Linked DNA regions of Pontiella desulfatans. The protein of the gene in region 3 interacts with the protein of the main gene of each other region in a pairwise test. Links are inferred from orthologs where the notes say so. Each region holds a gene or a part of one and is shown on either strand. Other genes may lie near its edges.

Region 1 (7,407 bases), on a different replicon or contig from region 3:
CCTACGGCGGCATGAACGCCAGCGGTGCGGTCTCGCCGGACGGCAAGAGCATGGCGGTGATCCTCTCCAAGGACGGCAATCCCGAGCTATATGTCAAAAGCCTGCGGTTCGGCGGGGGGGTGACCAAGCTGACGAAAACCCGCCGCGGCAACGAGGCCAGCCCGTGCTGGTCGCCGGACGGCAACCACATTGCCTTTGTGTCCGACAGCTCGGGGCGGCCCCAGATCTACATTGTGTCGAAGGACGGCGGAACGCCGCAGCGCCTAACGAGCTCGGGCACGGAAAACGTGGCACCGGATTGGGGCAAGAACAACTACATCACCTTCTGCACCCGCTCGGGCGGGCGCTACCGCGTGGCGATCATCGATCCGAAAACGCGATCAACGCGCGTGCTGGAGACCGATTGGGCGGATTATGAGGATCCATGCTGGGCTCCGGACGGGCGCCATATTGTCTGCTCGCGCACTTCGGGCTACCGATCCTCCATCTACCTCCTTGACACGTTAAAAGATTCTCCTGTAGCTTTGATTTCAGGCTCAGGCGACTGGTATTCGCCTGCCTGTTCTCCGTAATCCAGATGTAGGGTGGTTGTAATGAAAAAAATGATTTTGAAAATGTTCGTGTTCGGCGTTGTCGCCGGTTCCGTGGCCGTGCTTTCGGGCTGCCAGAAAAACAAGGCGGGGGCCGATTTCTACGACTCCGAGTCCAACATGTATGGCGATCCGCTGCTGGGCGACACCCCGCTGGTGGATCCCACGGTGGCCGATGGCGACCGCAGTCTGTTCCCGCCGGTCTTCTTCGCCTACGACAGCTCCCAGGTTAATCCGGAGGAATCCGGCAAGTGCGAGCAAGTCGCCGACTACCTGAAGAAGGGCAAGGGCCAGGGCGTGATTGTCGAAGGCCACGGCGACGAGCGCGGCAGCCGCGAATACAACCTCGCGCTCGGCGAACGCCGCGCGCTGGCCGTCCGCGACTATCTCATCAGCCTCGGTGTGAATTCCGCGACGATCCAGACCAAGACCTATGGCGAGGAAATGCCCGACGACATGGGGCACGATGAAAATGCCTGGCGCAAGAACCGCCGCGCTGTTTTCGCTATCTACTAATCTCTTGCCAGGTGCGGCCCCGGGCCGCACTTTCTTTTTTCGTATGCAGTTCCTCTTCCCCACGATCGCGGCACAGTTCGACTTCATGGGCGGTGCCCTGGGTGTGGTTGCCGCCGTTGTCGTATCCTTTGCGGTCATCACACTGGTTGCCAGCTACTACCGCTTTCAGAACATCGTGCAGATGGCGGAGAACACCCAGCCCGAGGACATGGGCGCCCAGCCCGAGGACATCCTGCGCGTACAGCTTGCACGCTACCTCGCCGGGTGTGCGCGCCGCGGCACATCGTTTTCCCTCGCGCTCATCCGGACGTCCAATCCCGAGGTGCCCGTTCGCATGGATGCGCCGATCGTCGGTAGCATCCGCCATGCCGCCCGTCGCGGCGACATCACCTGTGTCTACGACGACCAAACCGCCGTGCTGCTCGCCGAATCCGAACCCGAGGATGCCATGGCCATCCTGACCCGCATCACCGCCTACGTGGCCGCGGATTGCCCCGAACTCGAACTCGCCGGCCTTCGCTCAGGCATCGCCTCCTATCCCGGCCATGGCCTGGCCGGCAAGGACTTGATTGATGCCGCCCTCGAAGGGTTGCGGATGTCCTCCGCCGAAGCCCCGATCGTCATGCCCGAAATCGAGGATGCCGATGAGGAGCTCGAAGAACCCGCTGTCGAAGAGGTTGAAGAGCCTGCCGAATCCGGGGGAGAGGGCGAAGAGGACGACAAAAAGGATTCCAAGGGGTGGAAGGAGCGGCGCAAGAACCTGATGCTCGACGAGTTGACCGGCGTACTGAAACCCTCCGCCATTTCGGCCTACATGCAGCGCATGATGAGCGAGCTGCGCCGCAAGAAGCAGCCTGCGGCCCTCTTCTGCATGGGTGTCAACAACATGGACCATGTTGCACGTATCCATGGCGCGGAGGCTGCCGACGATGTCATGGCGGGGGTCAGTAGGTTGCTGCAGCAATACCTTCGTGCCGACGACCTGATCGGACGGCACGAAAAATACGCCTTCCTTGTCCTTGCGCAGTGTTCCATGGCGGAGGCCGAGATCATCGGCAAGCGCATCAGCACGCTGGTGCAGCAGGGCGAATTCGTTTCCGGCAGGAAAAAGCTCAAAACCACCATCACGCTCGGCGTGGCAACCTATCCGGAGCATGGCCGCAACCTGCACCATCTGTACACGGCCGGGCAGAAGGTGCTCGACCATAGCCGAATCAACGATATCCGCGCTTATGCGGTTTACGATCCCGAAATACATGATAGGATGCCACCCAAACCGATGAAGAACATCAAATCGGTGCAGGCGTAGTGGAATTAGGAATGTAGATTTAAGAATGTAGAATTTTGGGTCTGCGACGCTTCCCGGTGAAGGGCGCGGAGAATTCGACGGGAAACCATTCTTCATTCTGAAATCTTAATTCTTAATTTCAATCCAGAGGAGAGAAGATATGAAACTAGGTGTGAACATCGACCATGTGGCCACATTGCGCCAGGCGCGTGGCACCGTATATCCCGATCCGCTGGATGCGGCCATCCTGTGTGCCCGGGCCGGTGCCCACGGCATCACCGCCCATCTCCGGGAAGACCGCCGCCATATCCAGGACGACGACATCTATCGCCTGAAAGAGCTTCAGCCCCTTCCGCTCAACCTCGAAATGGCCAATGTTGAATCCATTGTCGAAATTGCCCTAAGCGTCCGGCCGGCCGAAGTCTGCCTCGTCCCCGAAAAGCGCCAGGAGCTGACCACCGAGGGCGGTCTGGATGTCATCGGCCATTTCAACCATCTCAAGGAAACCGTGCAGTGCCTGACCGAAGCCGGGATCGAAGTCAGCATGTTTGTCGATGCCGATGAAATTACCCTGGCCGCCTGCAAGGATCTCGGCGCCCCCACGGTCGAGCTGCACACCGGCGCCTATTGCGATGCCGAGCCCAACGACCGCCCCGTTCTACTCGAGCAGTTGATCCGCGGCGCGGACTATGCCCATGAACTCGGGCTGAAGGTGAATGCCGGACACGGAATCAACATCGAAAACCTGGGCGGCATCCTGTGTGTTCCGCACCTCGACACGCTCAATATCGGGCACAGCATCATTTGCCGCTCCGTTTTCCACGGCCTGGAGACCTCCATCAAGGAAATGCTCATCGGCATGCTCGAATACAATGGATGACAAGTGACGATTGAGGCGTGATCCATTTAACCACGCCTCACGTTTCACTTTTCACGTTTTCTCATGAAACTCATCACGCCAGAAGAAATGCGGGAGCTCGACCGCCGAACCATCGAATCCGGTATTCCCGGCGAAGAGCTGATGTTCACGGCCGGTGAAGGATTGGCCGATGCCATCCGTACGCTGGCATCCAACCATCAGCTTACCGATTCGCCCGTCCTGTTTGTTGCCGGCGCCGGCAACAACGGCGGCGATGCCTTTGTTGCCGCCTGTTGCTTGCACGAGGACGGATGGCCGGTCGAATGCTGGCTGGCCGCGCCCGAAAGCAAAATCAAGGGCGATGCACTGATCCATTTCAAGAAGATGAAAAAGGCGGGCGTCCCGTTCGAGGTGCTCGATACGTCCGAGCATTGGACCTATGTGGCCGAAAGCGGCATCGACGCCGAAATCATCGTGGATGGACTGCTGGGAACCGGCGCCGCCGGGGATCCGCGCGGCGTCATTGCCGATGCCGTTCAATTCATCGATGCCCAGGCCGACCGCGCCTTGGTCGTTGCCATCGACATTCCGTCCGCCATGGCCATACGGGCCGACCTGACCGTCACGATGGGACTCCCCAAGATCGGGCTGGCCGAACCCGAAAACATCGACATGGTCGGCCAGGTTGAAGTGGTCGATATCGGCATTCCACCCGCCTTCATCGATGAGGCGGTTGGCGATGCCGATCTGGAATTCATCCATCCCTCCGACCTCTCCCCGCTGTTTCCGCGCCGCCCGCGCGATGCGCACAAGGGGGCATTCGGCCACGTGCTTTGCATCGGGGGATCAAAAGGCTACAGCGGAGCCATTGCCATGGCCAGCCGGGCCGCCACCCGCTCCGGCGCCGGACTCGTCTCGGCCTTTGTGCCCGAAGCCATCCATGCGCTGGTCGCTCCCGCCATTCCCGAGGTGATGGTGCATTCGAGCATGCCCGAAGGCAAATGGACGGCCATCATGGCCGGTTGCGGCATGGGGCGCTCCGCAACCACGCGGGAACAAGTGTTGCACCTGCTGGAGGATTCCGCGGTTCCGGTCGTACTCGATGCCGATGCCATCACCGTGCTCGCCGATCATGTCGATTCCATCAAGAGTGCCAAGTGTCCCGTCGTCCTCACGCCGCACCCCGGCGAGTTCGCCGCGCTGTTTGGCCTGAAGGTGGACGATGTTCAGGAAGACCGTTTCGGCATGGCCCGGATGGCCGCCGACAAGCTCGGCGCAACCATTGTGCTCAAAGGGGCGGGGACGCTCGTTGCAACCCCCGGCCAGCCAATTGCAATCAACCTAACCGGCAATCCCGGCATGGCTGCCGGTGGTTCCGGCGATGTTCTCGCCGGAATCATTGCAGGACTCGTTGCCCAGGGGATCGCACCGTTCGAAGCCGCATGCGCCGGGGTGTGGCTCCATGGCCGTGCGGGCGACCTCGCCGCCGCCGAAAAGGCGCAGGCCTCCCTCATCGCCACCGACCTCATCGAAAAAATCCCCGATGCTTTCCGGGATATTAGTTGCAGATAGTGATTCGTGACGATTGAGCCGTGAGAGGAAGTTATCTCACGCCTCAATTCACCATGCTGTGCGGTTGGTGGGTGGCCTGGATGACGGTTTGCCAGAACCAGCTTTGCGGGTCGATGGTTTTTCGGGCGCCGATCATTTCGATGGGCAGGTGCACGAGGCGATCGTGGTGCAGGCCAACAATCATGTTGGTGCAGCCGGCCATGGCCGCGTGCACGGCGTTGTTGCCGAGGCGCAGGCAATACATGGAGTCGTTCGCGTTGGCGCGGCGGCTGCGGATGTTGTAGCTCGGATCGAAATATTTGACGTTGACCTCCAGGCCCTTCTTTTTGAAGTGGGCATGGATTTCCTCATTCATCAAATCGCCGATGTCCTGAAGGCGTTTGTTGCCGGACTTGTCGGTGGCGTCCTTGGCTTTGTCGAACAGGTGTTGGCCGGCGCCTTCTGCCACGACGACCACGGCATGCTCCTTGCGCCGCAGGCGTTTTTCCAGGACTTCCAGGAAGCCCTTGGGGCCGTGGAGGTCGAACTCCACTTCCGGGACGAGGCAAAAGTTGACGGCGCTGTTGGCCAGTGCGGCCGATGCGGCGATCCAGCCCGATTCGCGGCCCATCAGTTTAACGAGACCGACGCCGTTGCGGTAGGCGCGCGCTTCGTTGTGGGCGTTGGTGATGATGTCCCAGGTGGCTTCAACGGCGGTTTCGAAGCCGAACGAGCGCTGGATCAGGCTGATGTCGTTGTCGATCGTTTTGGGAATGCCGACGACGGAAATTGGAATGTTGCGTTCCTTGAGCTTGTTGACGATGTCGCGCGAGCCGCGCTGGGTTCCGTCGCCGCCGATGGTGAAGAGGATGTCGACACCGTAATGGATCAGCGTGTTGATGATTTCGTCGTCGTCCTGCCGGCCACGCGACGACTTGAGCATGGTGCCGCCCTTTTCGTGGATCTCGTCGGTGTTGTCGGTGGTTAGCTCGACGGGATAGTGGTAGTACTTCGCCACGAGACCTTCGTAGCCATACTTGAACCCCAGCACGCGTTTCACGCCATAGCTTTCCAGGCTGCAGAAGGTCAGGGCGCGGATCACGTCGTTGAGTCCCGGGCAGAGGCCGCCGCAGGTGACGATGCCGACGGTGACATCCTTCGGGTTGAAGAAAACCTTCTTGCGCGGACCGGCCAATTCGAAATATTCGATGTCCTCGATTTTTTCGAGTTTGGAAAGCTCCTTGGTGCGGTCGTGGCATGCCACGGCCTCTCCGTCGTAGAAGCGAACCAGCTTATCGATAAGGGGCGAATCGAACGTGGTTTCGCCCAGGGTTTCCGCGCGGTGGATCTTTAGGTTTTCCATCGATCTTCTCCTAGAATTGTGAAAGGAACCGGACATCGTTTTCGTACAGGTTCCGGATGTCGTGAATGCCATACAAAATCATGGTGATGCGTTCGATGCCCATGCCGAATGCGAAGCCGGTGACTTTCGAGCTGTCGTAGCCCACCGACTGGAAGACGTTGGGGTCGACCATGCCCGCGCCGAGGATCTCGATCCATCCGCTGTTCTTGCAGACGCGGCAGCCCTTGCCGTTGCAGACGTGGCAGGTGAAGTCGACTTCGACGCTCGGTTCCGTGAACGGAAAGAAGTGCGGGCGGAAGCGGATCTTCACGTTCGGCCCCATGAGCTCGCGGGCGAAGTAGGAAAGCGTGCCCTTGAGATCGGCCAGCGAAACATTCTCGTCCACATAAAGGCCCTCCACCTGGTGGAAGTTTGCGCTGTGGGTGGCGTCCGGCGTATCGCGGCGGTAGCAGCGGCCGGGGGAAATGATCCGTACCGGCGGCTTGTGCTCCATCATATAGCGCACCTGCACCGGCGAGGTGTGGCAGCGCATCAGGTCGCCGTTGTTCAAATAGAAGGTGTCCTGCTCGTCGCGCGAGGGATGGTCGGCGGGGGTGTTGAGCGCATCGAAGTTGTTCCAGACGGTTTCAATGTCCGGGCCGTCGGCCACGGTGAAGCCGAGGGTCTGGAAAATCCGGGTGATGCGGTCGGTGATCTGCGTGATCGGGTGGCGGGTGCCGAGTCCCTGCCACTGGCCGGGCTGGGTCAGGTCGAAGCCCGCCCCTGCGGACGTGCCGCTGGCGGCGAATTCCGCCTGCTTGGTCTTGATCCGCTCCGCCAGCTCGTTCTTGAAATCATTGACGGTCTTGCCGAACATCGGTTTTTCTTCCGGCGAAACATTTTTGAGTTCCTGCATCACCTTTGGAAGCAGCCCCTTGCGGGCGAGGTATTCAATGCGAACGCCCTCGAGCGCCTCCGCGTTTTCGGCATTTCGCGCTTTTTCCAGCGCCGCTGCCTTCATATCGATCAAGTCTTGTAGCGTCATATTTTTTCCCCGGTTCCATGAATTGGAAAAACAGCGTCCTATCATCCTTGCCGGGGGGATTTTGGCAATTGCTTTTTTGCGGTTTCTTTCGGTTGATTAAACATATTTGGAGCAATTCGGGGCGGCTTGAGATTGTATTCTCCGCGCAAAAAAGCTTGGATGCATATAGGCCGATTGATCGGAGGGGCCTATGATGGATGACGACTTGGATATTCG
Region 2 (7,354 bases), 680 kb from region 3 along the record:
CCGCGACACTATCCGGCTCGATCCAGTTGGAGTTGCTTGGCCTTCCGTCGGAAACGACCATCCATACGAATCTTATCTGTTCCAGCGTTGTCATAGGCAGGGTTTCCGGATTCGAACTGGACTTCGGCAATGGCCATATGGTTGCGGATGGCTATTCTGCAACGAACGAGTGGCGGTTTTTCGGTAAGTATCCCGTAGTGCTGACAGCGTTCAACGATGATTATTCAGGTGGATTCTCCATCACTCAAACCGTGCATGTCGTCATGCTGGATGATGATGCGGATGGCGTTTGGGATTTGTGGGAAACCGCCTACTTCGGGCATCCAACCAATTGTCTGGCCGACATCGACTCGGATGGCGACGGCAGCAGCAACTTCGATGAATATATTGCGGGGATGGATCCGACGAATGCGGCGTCATGTTTCAGTGTTGAGCCAGTGGAGCGGATTGCTGAAGGATTCGTGGTGCGGTGGACGGCGGTCGAGGATCGGGTTTATGATGTGCTTTGGACGCCTGATTTGGATCGTGGATTCCAGCTGCTGGAGGCGGGGATTCCTTATCCTGGCAACAGCTACACGGACAGGGTGCATGCGGTGCAGTCGTGCGGGTATTATATGGTGGCGGTTCGGTTGCCGGGCATGAACGGCGACACGGACGGGGATGGTTTGCCGGATGTCTGGGAGGCGGAATATTTCACCGATGCGGTGGCCGCCGTCGCCGCCTACGATTTTGATGGCGACGGGCAGAGCAATGCCGAGGAATTCATTGCCGGAACCAATCCGACCAATGCGGCATCGCTGTTCAAGGCCGCTCACGTTTGGAGTGCTCCTTTCGGAACCGTGGTGGAATGGGTGTCGGTGACGGGGCGCACCTACAGCGTACTCTGGTCATCCGTTCCCGCAGGTGCTTATTCAGTACTGGAGTCGGGCATCGACCACCCGCAAAACAGCTACACCGATACCGTCCATGCCGTCGAACAGTCCGGCTTCTACAAGGTGGATGTGAAGATAAAAGAGTAGGGGCAAACCACGAAATACACTAAATACACGAAAGCGAGAACAGTTCCGCCGGTAAATATTCTGTCCAAAATCCGTACGCACCGTTTCGTACGACTATCCGCGCATTTCTTGTTTTTTATGCACGTTTTGAATTTTGGAATCTGCAACGGATTCATAGGAAAAGGAGTAGCAACGAATGAATGTAAAGCAACGAATCGAGAAGCAGGTAGAAATATTCGTTGCTTTACATTCATTCGTTGCCAATAAGATTTGTTCAGGTTTGGTTGCGGCTAGGCCGCGCTAAGTCTTTCGTGGTTCCTCTCTTTTTCCGCATGTGGGTTGAAATCCGAAGGGCAAGTCTTCATAGTTTGTCCCTGTTTAACCGGGAGTTGTCATGTCAGTCATGAAATTATTCTGTCACCAAATCATTCTGTCTATAATGTTTTCCGTCTTCGCTTGGGCGCAGATGCCGCACGAGGTGCTGTTGCTGGTGAACCAGCAGTCGCAGGATTCGCTGAAGGTGGCCAACTCGTTCCTAGCGGCGCGGCAGGTTCCACGGCGCAATGTCGTCTATCTCGATATTCCGGAAAGTGCCTATGGCGGCAGCGCCACCATCACGCCGGAGCAATTCACGGAGCTGATCTGGGCCCCGGCCAACGCCGTGGCGAAGGAGCGGGGGATCGACCAGCAAATCCTGGCCTGGGTCTATTCCGTCGACTTCCCGATCCGCGTCAAGACCGACTCCTACGACCGCAAGCAAATGTCCGTTGGCGGCATGACCTTCATGCGCAACAAGATGCCCGGATTGAGCCTGGTGGAGGAGGGCAAATACCTTTCGAAGCTCTTTGCGGGCCCGAACCAGCGGATCAAGCTCAACCTCAACTCCATGTCGCTTGGCATGCAGAAAAAGGGATTGGGGATGGATGCCAAGGTTCCGCCGGAAGCCGCCTGGCTGCAACGGGGGCTGGGGGAGCGCATGCCGCTCCCCAGCATGATGCTGGGCTATACCGGTGAAAATGGAAACGACGTCCAGACCGTAATCGATTCCCTCGTCCGCGGCCAACGCTCCGACCACCGGGGCATGCGCAGCGGGATCAACTTCGTGGTATCCGACGATGTCCGTTCCAAATGCCGCGAATATCAATACTACCCCGCCGTCAACGAACTGAAGAACCGGGGGATCACCGCAACGGTGACCACCAACTTTCCGGCCGGTGCCGAAAATGTGATGGGTATCCTGATGGGGGCGGAAAAGGTGGATCCGTCCCAGGTCAAATCGTTCTGGCCGGGCGCCATGGCGGAGCACCTGACCAGTTGGAGCGCGGAATTCCAGAAGCCGCAGACGAAGCTCACGGCATGGATCGAGGCCGGGGCAACCGGTTCCGCCGGAGCGGTGGTGGAACCCTATTCCAACCCCAACAAGTTTCCTTCGGCGCGTTTCTATGCACATTATGCCGCGGGGTGTTCGATGCTCGAAAGCTTCTACCAGTCGATCGCCTGCCCGTTGCAGTCGCTCCTGCTCGGTGATCCGATGGCCAAGCCCTATGCACTGCCGCTTTCCGTGAACATTCTCGGGGCGGATAACATTGAGAACGACTTCACCTACCTTGCCAATGCCGCGTGCCAAGTGCAGAATGCCCAGTTTCTCTACTCCTTCCTGCTGGACGGGAAGGAGATCCGCGAAGTTTCCGAGGATAATTCCGTGCATATCCGCTTGCTGAGACTCGCCGATGGCTACCACGAGCTGCGGGCCGTGGCGCGCATCAAGCATATGGTTGAATTCAACGCCTCGTTCGATAAGCCCATCATGGTCAATAAAATGGGGCGGTCGGTGACCATTCGTCCAAACCTTGCCCGGCTCGGTAAGCACGAACACGGAATCAAGGTGCAGATTGGCGGCCAGCAAATGCCCCAAAAGATTCGGCTGGTTTCCGGGGAACGGGTGCTCGATGAGCAGATCTATGATGCCGATGCGGAGCTGGTGCTCGATGAACTGATGGTTGGCGAAGGCCCAAACCAGGTGCGCGCCATCGCCATCTACGCCGATGGCATGGAGGTTTCCAGCCCGCCGGTTAGTTTCGGAATCACCTTCAGTACCGATTCATAATCCTTGCGACAGGGGACGCGGTTCCGGGGAATAAATAAACCTTTAAATGGCCGGTGCGGAACGGTACGTTGTGCCGCGCATTTAAGGAAAAACCAATGGACAAACCATGCATATTCTTTGACCGGGACGGCATCGTGAACGAATCGCCGGGGCCCGGTTATGTCGAAAGGTGGGAGGATTTCCATCTTCAGCCCGGCTTTGTGGCAGCGCTCAGGACGGTCGCAGCCAAGGGATACCCCGCCGTCATCATCACCAACCAGCAGGGCGTGGCCAAGGGGCTCTATTCCGAAGAGGAGCTGGCCGGAATCCATGGCAACATGCGCGCGCAGCTGCGGGCCCACGGGGTCGATGTGCTGGACATTTTCCAGTGCACCCATTTTGCTTCCGACAACTGCCACTGCCGCAAACCCAAGGCCGGCATGTTCCACGATGCCGCGAAAAAACACGGGCTGGATCTTTTGCGGTCGTGGATGATTGGCGACAGCGAGAAGGATGTGGAGGCCGGGCGCCTTGCCGGTTGTAAAACGATCCGGGTGTGTCCGTTGGATGAAGGAACCAAGGCCGAGTTCCATGTCGAAAGCATGGATGAAGTGGCCGCGATTTTAGAAAAGGAGTTGAAGCCGTGCGGATAGTTGAAACTAACAGTCCAGAGGAAACCTGGGAATTGGCCGCCGAATTGGCCGGCGAGATCGGGCCCGGAACGGTGATTGCCCTGCACGGTGACCTGGGCGCGGGAAAGACCTGCTTCATCCAGGGCTTTGCCGCCGCGCTGGGCATCGACGAACCCATCACCAGTCCGACCTATACGTTGATCGGCGAATACGAAGGGCGCCTGCCGTTGCACCACATCGATCTCTACCGCCTATCGGGGCCGGAGGAAGCATTGGGCCTGGGGCTCGAGGAATATTTCGACGTCAACGGCATTACGGCCATCGAATGGGCGGAGCGCGCCGAAGGTCTGCTGCCCCCCGATTTGCTGCATGTTGAAATCAAGGCCGACGAACATACCGGAACCCGTGCGTTCCGCATTTTCAGGGAGACCGACGCATGAGGATTTTTGCCATTGAACTCAGTTCCCGCTTCGGGAGTGTTGCCCTGGTGGAAGACGGCAAGGTTGTCGCCGAAAAAAGCTGGGAGGAAAATTTCAAGAACCGCCAGCAGTTGTTCGATGCCATGGCGGATATGGAAATCGACTGGAATGGCGTGGATCTCTTCGCGGTGGGCCGCGGGCCGGGTGCCTTTTCCGGCATGCGGATCGGTTTCTCCGTGGTCAACGCCCTGGCCGCTCCGTTGAAGAAGCCGGTCTATGCCCTGAACAGCGGCGCGGCCTTGGCCGCGCAGGTGGGGGCGCCCAAAACCGCCGTGGTCGGCGATGCCCGCCGCAACAAGGTTTGGGCGGGGGTCTTCGACGGATCCGAGCTGGTAAAGGAATTCAAGTTGATGGAACTTGAAGAACTCCGCGCCTTCGTGCCCGAAGACGCACTGGTTGTCAGTCCCGACCATGACCGGTTGGAGGAACTGCTGGCCGGCTTTAGGACGATGGAGAAACCCGTGCCTGTTTTCCCGACGGCGGGCAAGCTGGGTGGACTGGTTGCCGGGCGGTTGGAGCGCGGGACCCAATCCGAACCCTTTGAGCCGCTCTACATGCACCCGCCGGTATTCATTGCCCCGCGTTTCCCTGCATAATCTATTTAGACGGTGGCACCTGTTGCCTAGGCTGTTCATATGCAAAAGATGATTGTCAACGTATCGAAGGGATTCGACGACATGCGGCCTCTTTTCAAGGCCACGACTCCCGAAGAGCGCTTGGATGAGGTGGAGAGATTGCGTCTCGAAGCCGGAAAGTTCATATATGAATATCCAGCTAGACTTCTGCGAGTTCTTACGGCTGTTAGAAAAATATGACGTCTCTTGAAAAGGGCCATGCTTTATTTCGGCTTCCCGGCGGAACAACTTAAGCACGAGCTATTTTCCGAAGAGGGTACTGTGATCCAGTTCGGTGTTCCACCGTGCCAAATTGACTTGCTGAATCAAATCAGTGGAGTTGAGTACGCCAACGCCGCCGCGCATACGATTTTTGCGAAGTATGGGGATGTGCGGATTCGGGTGATCGGCCGTGAGGATTTGCTGCTGAATAAATCTTCGACTGATCGCCTTAAGGATAAGGTGGATGTGGATGAGATTAAGCGGTCTGAGTCGACTTAGCCTTTACCCTTTTTCCTTCAACCTGCCCGATCACGATGCCGGCGATGATGAACGCCATGCCGATCAGGCTGGGCAGGGTTGGCGATTCATCCGGAAGGAGCAACCAGCTCAAGGCCGCGCCGCTGAGCGGGATTAGGAATTTCCAGAGGTTTAGCTTGGAAACCTTGATTTTGCTGAGCAAGTGGAACCAGATGGCGAAGGCCGTGGCGGAGATGATGGAAAGCCAGGCCAATGCGCCGAAGAACGATGCGGGTTGGTTCATTTGCGGGGGGCCTTCGAAGGGCAGCGCAATGAGCAGCAGCACGATCCCTCCCAGTAGCATCTGCGCACTGTTGAGGGCAATCGGGTGCAGGCCGCCCTTGCGCTTGGCCACCACAATGTTGCCGATGGCCGAGACCACCGCGCCGCTGAGCAGGAGCATCAAGCCGAAGAATTCCTTCAGCCCGACCGGACTCCAGGGCTTGGTTGCCAGGCTGATCAGTGCCACGCCCACCATGCCAAACACGATGCTGACCAAGGTGCGCCGTTGCATTTTGTCGTCGTGCATGAGCAGGTGCGCCATCAATGCAGAGGCCAATGGACCCACCCCGATCATGATAGCTCCTTCCGCGCCGCGCACCCAGTTGAGGCCGATGAAGAAGGTGCCGTAGAGGAAGATCGTGTGAAAAAGGCTCACCAGCAAGACCGTGGTGAATTCCTTGCGGAGCATGCGGATGGGAGCGGCGAGGCTCCCGCACAACGGGATCTGGATCAGGCCCGCCAGCACGAAGCGTAGGCCGGCCAGATTGAGCGGTTCCTGGAAGTCGAGTGCATGCTTTGAGGTGACGAACGACGTCGACCAAAGCAGGCACGCAAAAATTGCCAACAGATTGAGCCGGAGGAGTCCGGGTTTGCTCATCGAATTCCGTTAGGATTCGATCGCAAGCGAATCGAGATGTTCGCGAATCCGGCGTTCATGATCCTTGTCGCCGCGGTTGAGCTGCTGGAAAACCGTTTCGACCACCGTTTCGGCATCCTTTTCCATGAACTTCATGTAGTGGCATTCGCCGGACTCGTTCTCCAGTGCAATGGCCACTTTGCAGGCCTCCTGGCGAGTCGGTTTGACGGCCTTGTATTTTTCAATCGTTTCCAAGGTCTTGGCATTGGATTTCTTCAACTCGTCGATGGAGTCGGCCACGATGTCGTAGGGGAACTTTCCGCGCTTTAGGAAGGATTCCTTGGCCGCGCGTATCAGCGAGGCATGGCTCTTTTCCTCCAAGTGAAGCTTCCACCAAAAATCGGCGTCGTCCGGCAAGGCTTCCGAGAAAAGCTTGTAGAGCCCTGCGGCGTTGAGTTCGAGCGCGATGCTCTTTTCAATTAGTTCATCTAGACGGTTTTTTTCCATAACTGGATACAAGCGTTGCAAACAGGAGGGCCGCCTGTCGAGCAGTCTTTTAGGTTTTGAAAAGACTACTAATCCGCGCTCATTTGTCGGTGTTTGTGGAGCTTGCGCTTTGTTGCAGGATGATTAGTATTTGTGGACATGGGAATGCAAATAGATGGCTGAAAATTTGGAAGAGTTGGTGTCCGCCGAGCTGCCGACGGAACCTTGCCCGGACATGGGCCGGGTGCTGGTGGCCGGGGCAACCGGCTATATCGGCGGGCGCCTGGTTCCCGAACTGATCGGCCGGGGCTACAAGGTGCGTGTGATGGTGCGCGCCGAGTCGCCGGAGCATGAAGACCGCTGGCCGGATGCCGAGGTCGCCGTGGCGGATGCCCTTATCGAGGACGAGGTCTCCGAGGCGTTGGAAGGCGTGGACACCGCCTACTACCTAATCCATTCCATGTTGATTGGCCTTCACAAGTTCGAGGATGCCGATATCCGGGCCGCCCGGAATTTCCGGATGGCGGCCGAGCGGCAGGGCGTGAATCGCATCATCTACCTCGGCGGACTAGGCGACACGCAAACCACGCTCTCGCCCCACCTCGCCAGTCGGTCGCAAGTGGCCGAGGAGTTCAGCAAGGGCCAGGTGCCGACCACCATCCTGCGTGCCGCCATCATCAT
Region 3 (7,285 bases):
TGAGTTTTACAGCCGCCTGACCGAATATAGCAAAACCCTGGCCGTCGCCTTGTCGAGCGAACGTTTTGTCACGGAAATCACGGATCTGAAGCTGGAACAATACAAGGCTGACCTGAAGCGGTTTCACAAACTGAAAGTCTCCGTCAAAATGCGCTATGCCGAATCCATCGATTACCGGGATTATGAACCTAAGATCAAAAAGCTGCTGGACACGCATATCCAGGCGAACGAAGCAATCCAACTGAATGAACCGGTGAACATCTTTGATGACACGTTGTTTGGTGCGGTCAAAGAGGAGATGGGCGTTTATACCGTAAAGAAAACGGACGGAGCCAAGGCCGATGCCATTGCCCATGCAACAAAGAAAGTCATTACCGAAAGCATGGAGGAAGACCCGGCGTTTTATTCCAAATTTTCCAAACTGATTCAGGATGCCATCGATGATTTTCGCGCGAAAGTGATCTCCGCACAGGAATATCTGGAACAAGTGACTGATATTCGCCATCGGGTGGTTACCAAACAACACGACGACATCCCCACATCCATCAGCAGTAATGAGGAGGCTATGGCCTACTTCGGTGTAATCAAACCGCTGTTCGGAGAAGAGAATGAAATGCTCTCTGCGGATGCAGCACTGGCCATCGCCCGGATTCTTGAGTCCCATATTTCGCTGGTGCATTTCTGGGATGACAGTGATGCCCAGAACCTCGCCATCAATGAAATTGAAGATTATCTCTTTGATGAAGTCCGCGATAAAACAGACATCGACCTAACGCTGGATCAGATGGATGAGTTGATCGAAAGCACCATGCGCATTGCTCGAAACCGCTCAGGAAAGTAGAACCATGGTTCAAGTGGTAAAATATGGAAACCGAACCCTTCGGTATGAGGTGATTCTATCGGCACGCAAAACGCTGCAGATTGAAGTGTATCCGGATCAGTGCATCCGGGTTAAAGCTCCGAATGGAATCCAACCGGAGTTGATTGCTCGACGGGTGCAACGTAAAGGACGCTGGATTGTTCGACAGCTGGACTATTTTCATCAGTTTGAACCTCGAACCCCACCCAGGAAATATTTAGGCGGAGAAACACATCTATACCTTGGCCGTCAGTATCGACTCAAAATCCTTCGGTCCGCGGAATGCGGCGTTAAGCTGATCCGTGGATATTTCCAGATATCTGTTAACGGTTCCCCCACTCCCCAAATCACCCAATCCTTGCTGGATCACTGGTACGCCGAAAAAGCGCAAATCAAATTTATCGAGGCCTTCGAACGGTGCTGGCCTAAATTTGGAAGAATGGGCCTAAGCAAACCCAGGCTGGTCATCAAGCGCATGAAAACCCGCTGGGGTAGCCTGTCTACGAGCGGTCGCCTGTCACTCAATGTCGATTTGATCCGAGCACCCAAAGAATGCATCGATTATGTCTTCACCCATGAGCTATGCCATTTAAAACACCACAATCACAGCCCTGCGTTCTATGAGCTGCTTGAAGCAACAATGCCCGACTGGAAAAAGCGGAAACACAAACTTGAACTCTCGTTGATATAGGAAAGCGACCGTTGCGAGGTGGCTTTCGGCGCTTCGGCTTTGCAGGGATGGAGCCAGCTCGCAGCGCCGGCCCTAACCCTCTGTGTCTCTGAGTCCTCTAACGCAGTGGGTGGTTAAAAATTCCTTTAGAATGCGAAGGCTAATGTTTTTCAACGTACTATTTGGTTAACGCCCGAATTTAGTGGCAGTCCAAGGCCCGGATCTCCGCCAGGAGGTCGCTCTGGCTCCTGCCGGCGCAATCGAGAATCGTATCGGCGTGCCTGAGGTAGAGCGGACGGCGCTCTTCATAGAGATCGTCGAGCGTCATGCCGGGTTTGATGATGACTCCCCGCTCGGAATAATCGCCGATGCGGCGCTTGATTTCCAGGAGCGGAACATCGAGGAAGATAATCTTGGCCATGGATTTGAGATGCTCCATCGCGCCGACGCAATAGACCGCGCTGCCGCCGGTGGCGATGACGCAGTTTTCGCAAACCACGGATTTGACCGTATCGCACTCCAGCGCCTGGTAGGCCTCCAGCCCATCGCGGTTCTGGAACGCCTGCATGCTTTCGCCGGCGCGCGCCTGCACGAGCAGGTCGGTATCGAGGAACCCCATGGAAAGCCACTTGGCCAGCTGAACGCCCACCGTGCTTTTCCCGCTCGCCGGCATCCCGATCAAAACAATGTTGCTCTTATCCACGAGGTAACCTCAGCCGATCAGGTTTAACAGAACTATTGATAACAGGACTATTTTTCTCCACCTGATTCATTGCAGTCCGAATAGTCTTGTTATCAATAGTCCTGTAAAATTCCCGCTGTATGGAAATTATACTTCGTAGTCTACGGCGTGGCGTTCGCAGACGAGCGGTTTAATGAACGCCCCGACCTTCAGGTGCGCCGGATGGTTGGCATAGGCCTTCAGGTCGTCCATCGAGGCAAACTCGGAATAGAGCACGATATCCTTCGACTGCTCACTGCCCAGCACGTCCAGCCCGACTTCAATGTCGATCAGCGTTGGCGCCACGCCCTTCAGCGCTTCCAGCTGGCGCTTCATCTCGAGCTTTTCAGCCTCGCCCACGCCCTCCTTGAACGTCCACATCACGATATGCTTAATCATCGTTTATCCCTTTCGTTGAATATGCGGGGAGTTTAAACACGCAGACACGAAGGCCACAACGCAGAAACGTCGCGCTCTTCGTGCCTTTGCGCTGGAACCGGATGGCTAATCGTCTTCGTAGAGTTCGTTGACGATGTCCCATGCCGTTGGATCATCGGTGCGCAGACGGCAAAGCAAGCCATAGTGATAGACCAGAAGCTGGAGATGCTTGCCCTTGAATTCATTGAAATTGGCGTTCTCGGAAAACCCCTCGGCCATCATTTCCTTGATCGTCATTTCATGGACCCGACCGATCTCGTGCTCCAGATCGTTGCGTCCCATCCGCAAGAAACCCGGTGTTTTGAGCAACAGCACCGGTTCATAGCTCATGCCTTCCAGCACCCTGGCGGTGGACTCGATCCGGTCCGCGGGAGCATCCGCTGGAAACTCCTCCAACACCTTCTGCCACATGCGTTCTGCTTTCATTGGCTTGCGCCTCCTTCCAACGCCGGAAGAGTAGCGCGAAAGCCCGAAACAGACAACCTTCTTCCTTGAATCGTTTGCCGGGCTATGCCCTTATTCTCGGCTCTTATGAATGATTCCCTGAAAGCGTATGTTGAGCAGTATGTCGAGTTGGAAACCGGCCTGCAGGAACTGGTGCTGATGCAATGCGCCTCGCTCTGCGCGCAATGCACGAGTGTTTGCTGCGATGCGGTCATCTGCCGGGAAGCCATCGAGAGCCCCTTCCTGAAACAGGTCCATCAACAAGCCGATCTGTTCGACGAACAGGAGGGATTTCTCACCCCAACGGGATGCCGGCTGAAAAAGGGCCGGCCGTCGGTCTGCTACGAATATTTTTGCGACAACCAGTTTTTTTACCAATCCGACGACCGGCACGCCGGAATCCTCCAGATTCTCGGTTCCCTTTTGTTCCACGCAACACGGAACGCCCAGGGGGAAACCCCGCTCCTGGAAATCATGCAGGAGGAGGAACTCGACCGGCTCGACTTCCAACGCCTGGAAGAGCAGATGAAGGAAAGTCTGCAGGCGCTGGAAACCATCCGTTCCTTCTACCGCAACGGAACCTTGCCGGAGCACTCCCGCATCGCGCTGAAGCGCATTCATATCCACACGGAATTCGACACCCCGGCTGAGTCTTCCGCCCATCATTACCCCGGCTAGACGCCCCCCCCCTCCGCGATGACTTTTTTTTAAAAAACCATATCGTGAAATCCTGGGGTTTGAACCATAGTTCAACCTTTCATCAATAGGATGTTTTTTATGGCTACACCGAACAACCCATTTCAAAAACGCGGATCCAACCATGGCCGGAGCGGCAACAAGGCCCGCTCCAACAAACATGCCGCCAGCAGCAAGGCAATGATCAAGGACGAGTCGGAGCTCGATGCCCTGCTCGCCGGCACGAAGGATCCGCTGGTTTTAATCCTGGACTGCATCCAGGATCCCCACAACCTGGGCGCCTGCCTGCGTTCGGCCAACGGCGCGGGGGTTGACGCGGTGATTATTCCGAAGGACAAGGCCGCACCGGTCACCGATGTTGCGATAAAGGTCAGTTGCGGAGGGGCAAGCCACACCCCGATATTCCGCATCACGAATCTCGCCCGCACCATGGACAACCTCAAAAAGCATGGCCTCTGGATTGCCGGAACCTCCGATCACCTCGGTACCCAAAACATCTACGAAACCGACCTCTCAGGGCCCTTGGCGCTGGTGATGGGATCGGAGGAAAAAGGGATGCGCCAACTGACGCGCGACAAATGCGACTACCTCCTATCGATCCCCATGGCCGGATTCGTGGAATGCCTCAACGTCTCCGTTGCCACCGGAGTCACCCTCTTCGAAATCGTTCGGCAGCGGAAAGCCGCCCAATCATAAGCGCCCCTCCCTAAAGCTTCGGGTCCCTTGTGTCTTTGCGGTCAAAAACCTTGATCTAGCCCGTCGGCTATGCCCTTATTTCCGGCTCCCATGAATCAGCCGGAAACGAAGGAATTATTGCAGAAGGTGAAGCGGTCGCTGGATGGCGTGCTGTTGCGCGACCGCGCCTACTTGAATTCGCTGATGCGGCGGGTGCGGCAGTGCATCCACGACGGCAAGCCGGCCGATAAGCTGGTTGCAAAGCTTCGGGATGCGCATGCCCAGGCGCTGGAGCGTGCGCAGAAACGGGCGGCGGTTCAGCTGAAGTGCGACTATCCCGACATCCTGCCGGTCTCCGGAAAAAAGAATGAAATCCTGACGCTGATCAAAGAGAACCAGGTCGTGATCGTCTGCGGCACGACGGGTTCGGGCAAGACGACCCAGCTGCCGAAGATTGTGTTGGAGGCCGGTTCGGGCAAGACCGGGCGCATCGGCGTTACCCAGCCGCGGCGACTCGCGGCAACGGGCATGGCGCGGCGCGTGGCGGAGGAGATGGACTCGGACTATGGCAAGGGCGTCGGCTGCCAGGTGCGGTTCGACGATTCAACCTGCGACGAGACGGTCATTAAGTTCATGACCGACGGCATCCTGCTGGCGGAAACCCAGCGCGACCGGCATCTGCAGCAATACGACTGCCTGATCATCGACGAGGCGCACGAGCGCAGCCTGAATATCGATTTCCTGCTCGGCTACCTTAAAAACCTGCTGGACGTCCGGCCGGATCTAAAGGTGGTCATCAGCTCGGCGACGCTCGATGCCGAAAGCTTTTCAGGTTTTTTCAACGACGCACCGGTGATTGAAGTCGAGGGCCGCACCTATCCGGTTGAGGATTTTTTCCTGCCGGGCGGCAAGGACGAGGAACTTTCGAACCATATTCTGCGGGCCATGCGCTGGATCTCGGATGTCGACGACCAAGGAGACGTGTTGATTTTCCTGCCGGGCGAACGCGAAATCCGCGATGCCACCAAAAAGCTGGAAGGCCAGCACTGGAAAAACACGGAGGTGCTTCCCCTGTTCGGGCGCCTGAGCATGGGCGAGCAGCAGCGCGTCTTCAAGGTTGGCGGAAGGCGGCGCATCATCCTGGCGACCAATGTGGCCGAAACCTCGATCACGATTCCGGGCATCCACTATGTCATCGACTCCGGCCTCGTGCGTCTGAGCCGCTACAACCCGCGCACGCAGGTGCAGGGCTTGCAGATCGAGCAGGTTTCGCAGGCGAGCGCCCGGCAACGGCGCGGACGATGCGGCCGCGTGACCGACGGCATCTGCATCTACCTGTATGACAAGGATACGCTCGAAAACAGCGCGCAATATACCGACCCCGAAATACGGCGCTCTTCGCTCGCGGGCGTCATCCTGCAAATGGACATGCTCGGCCTGCCCCCGATCGACCGCTTTCCGCTGATCGATCCTCCGAGTTCGACGCTCGTGAACGAGGGCTATAAAACGTTGCGCGATATCGGGGCGATCGATGACGGACGCAAGCTGACCCAATTGGGCCGGGACATTGCGAAATTCCCCACCGACCCGCATCTTGCGCGCATGCTGGTGCAGGCGATCGACGAAGGCGCCCTGACCGAGATCCTGATCCTTGTCGCCTTTCTTTCGATCCAGGATGTACGCGAACGTCCAACCGAAAAGGCCGATGCCGCCGACCTGGCCCATGCCCAATGGAAAGATCCGAAGTCCGACTTCATCACCATCCTCAACCTGTGGAACGCCATCGAGGACGAGCGCGGCGGAGGTGGGTCGCACGGCAGGCTGCGACGGTTCTGCAAAAAAAACTTCGTCAACTATCGCCGCGTCATGGAATGGCGCAACCTCTGGCAGGACCTGCGCGAGCAAGCCCGCGAAACGCTAAACTCTAAATCCGAAGCCCGAAACAAAGCCCAAAACTCCAAATCGAAAAGCTTACAACATTCGAATTCTGAACATTCGAAAATTGTTTCGGCTTTCGATATGAGTCCTTCTAATTTAGAGCAGTATGCTTCGATCCACCGCAGCCTGCTGGCGGGGTTACCGGCCAACATTGGTCTCAAGGGCGAAGAGCGCGAGTTTTGCGCCGCGCGCAACCGTAAGTTTTTCATCTTTCCGGGGTCCGGGCTGTTCAAAAAGCCGCCGGATTGGGTGATGACCTTTTCGCTGGTGGAAACCACCAAGCTTTACGCGCGTACCGTGGCCGAAATCCAGCCGGAATGGGTGGAGGCGGTCGCTCCGCACCTTTGCAAGGCCGTCTATGGCAATCCGGCGTGGGATCCCGACAAGGGGTTTGTCTATGCCAAGGAATCGGTCATCTCCGGCGGCCTCACCCTTCGCTCCGGAAAGAACGTCCACTTCGGAACGGTCAATCCCGAAGAAGCACGCAAAATATTTATCCGCGAAGGCATGGTGCCGGCCAACCTGAACACGCGCGGGGGGTGGTTCAAGCTACACCGGCAGATGCTCGACGACATCCAGGCATTGGAGGAACGCATCCGCCGCCCCGGCGCCCTGCTCGACCACGATGCCATCTACGACCATTTCGACCGGGTATTGCCGAACGACGTCCATTCGGTCAAAACGCTGGAACAATGGATCCGGAAATCAAAGGCGCGCATTGCGATGCGGTTGAAGGATGCCACGTATCCGCAATCGGAACCGATTCACCCGGAGGACTATCCCGACCATCTCACCTTCCACGGGGAAGATTTCCACCTGATCTACACCTTCGATCCCGGCGAAG

Evidence for each region.
Region 1: the proteins of rlmB (region 3) and E9954_RS21665 interact in binary tests that used the Escherichia coli proteins (3 or more experiments, as listed by UniProt). The link is inferred for Pontiella desulfatans from one-to-one orthologs.
Region 2: the proteins of rlmB (region 3) and tsaE interact in binary tests that used the Escherichia coli proteins (3 or more experiments, as listed by UniProt). The link is inferred for Pontiella desulfatans from one-to-one orthologs.

The regions. Positions count from the first base shown.
Region 1 is NZ_CAAHFG010000003.1:131,110-138,516, forward strand. Bases 2,700-5,581 are described here. They hold E9954_RS21665 (NAD(P)H-hydrate dehydratase), read left to right. Parts: upstream 2,700-3,337; coding sequence 3,338-4,825; downstream 4,826-5,581. Other genes in these bases: E9954_RS21660 (pyridoxine 5'-phosphate synthase), read left to right, coding at 2,700-3,274; E9954_RS21670 (ATP-dependent 6-phosphofructokinase), read right to left, coding at 4,869-5,581. Outside these bases: E9954_RS21645 (PD40 domain-containing protein), read left to right, coding at 1-572; E9954_RS21650 (OmpA family protein), read left to right, coding at 594-1,106; E9954_RS21655 (sensor domain-containing diguanylate cyclase), read left to right, coding at 1,063-2,415; more of E9954_RS21660, read left to right, coding at 2,555-2,699; more of E9954_RS21670, read right to left, coding at 5,582-6,167; pheS (phenylalanine--tRNA ligase subunit alpha), read right to left, coding at 6,178-7,191; E9954_RS21680 (nucleotidyltransferase substrate binding protein), read left to right, coding at 7,382-7,407. UniProt on the Escherichia coli protein: Bifunctional enzyme that catalyzes the epimerization of the S- and R-forms of NAD(P)HX and the dehydration of the S-form of NAD(P)HX at the expense of ADP, which is converted to AMP.
Region 2 is NZ_CAAHFG010000001.1:966,743-974,096, forward strand. What follows is about bases 2,613-5,441. They hold tsaE (tRNA (adenosine(37)-N6)-threonylcarbamoyltransferase complex ATPase subunit type 1 TsaE), read left to right. Parts: upstream 2,613-3,727; coding sequence 3,728-4,156; downstream 4,157-5,441. Other genes in these bases: E9954_RS03740 (hypothetical protein), read left to right, coding at 2,613-3,105; E9954_RS03745 (D-glycero-alpha-D-manno-heptose-1,7-bisphosphate 7-phosphatase), read left to right, coding at 3,201-3,737; tsaB (tRNA (adenosine(37)-N6)-threonylcarbamoyltransferase complex dimerization subunit type 1 TsaB), read left to right, coding at 4,153-4,791; E9954_RS03760 (hypothetical protein), read left to right, coding at 5,029-5,310; E9954_RS03765 (DMT family transporter), read right to left, coding at 5,288-5,441. Also shown: E9954_RS03735 (PKD domain-containing protein), read left to right, coding at 1-1,019; more of E9954_RS03740, read left to right, coding at 1,402-2,612; more of E9954_RS03765, read right to left, coding at 5,442-6,208; E9954_RS03770 (ferritin family protein), read right to left, coding at 6,218-6,694; E9954_RS03775 (SDR family oxidoreductase), read left to right, coding at 6,849-7,354. UniProt on the Escherichia coli protein: Required for the formation of a threonylcarbamoyl group on adenosine at position 37 (t(6)A37) in tRNAs that read codons beginning with adenine.
Region 3 is NZ_CAAHFG010000001.1:1,652,589-1,659,873, reverse strand. The notes cover bases 2,957-5,716. They hold rlmB (23S rRNA (guanosine(2251)-2'-O)-methyltransferase RlmB), read left to right. Parts: upstream 2,957-3,909; coding sequence 3,910-4,524; downstream 4,525-5,716. Other genes in these bases: hrpA (ATP-dependent RNA helicase HrpA), read left to right, coding at 4,615-5,716; E9954_RS06180 (hypothetical protein), read left to right, coding at 3,220-3,810; E9954_RS06185 (hypothetical protein), read right to left, coding at 2,957-3,114. Outside these bases: E9954_RS06205 (type I restriction endonuclease subunit R), read left to right, coding at 1-841; E9954_RS06200 (M48 family metallopeptidase), read left to right, coding at 846-1,550; E9954_RS06195 (shikimate kinase), read right to left, coding at 1,729-2,232; E9954_RS06190 (Dabb family protein), read right to left, coding at 2,359-2,649; more of E9954_RS06185, read right to left, coding at 2,755-2,956; more of hrpA, read left to right, coding at 5,717-7,285. UniProt on the Escherichia coli protein: Specifically methylates the ribose of guanosine 2251 in 23S rRNA.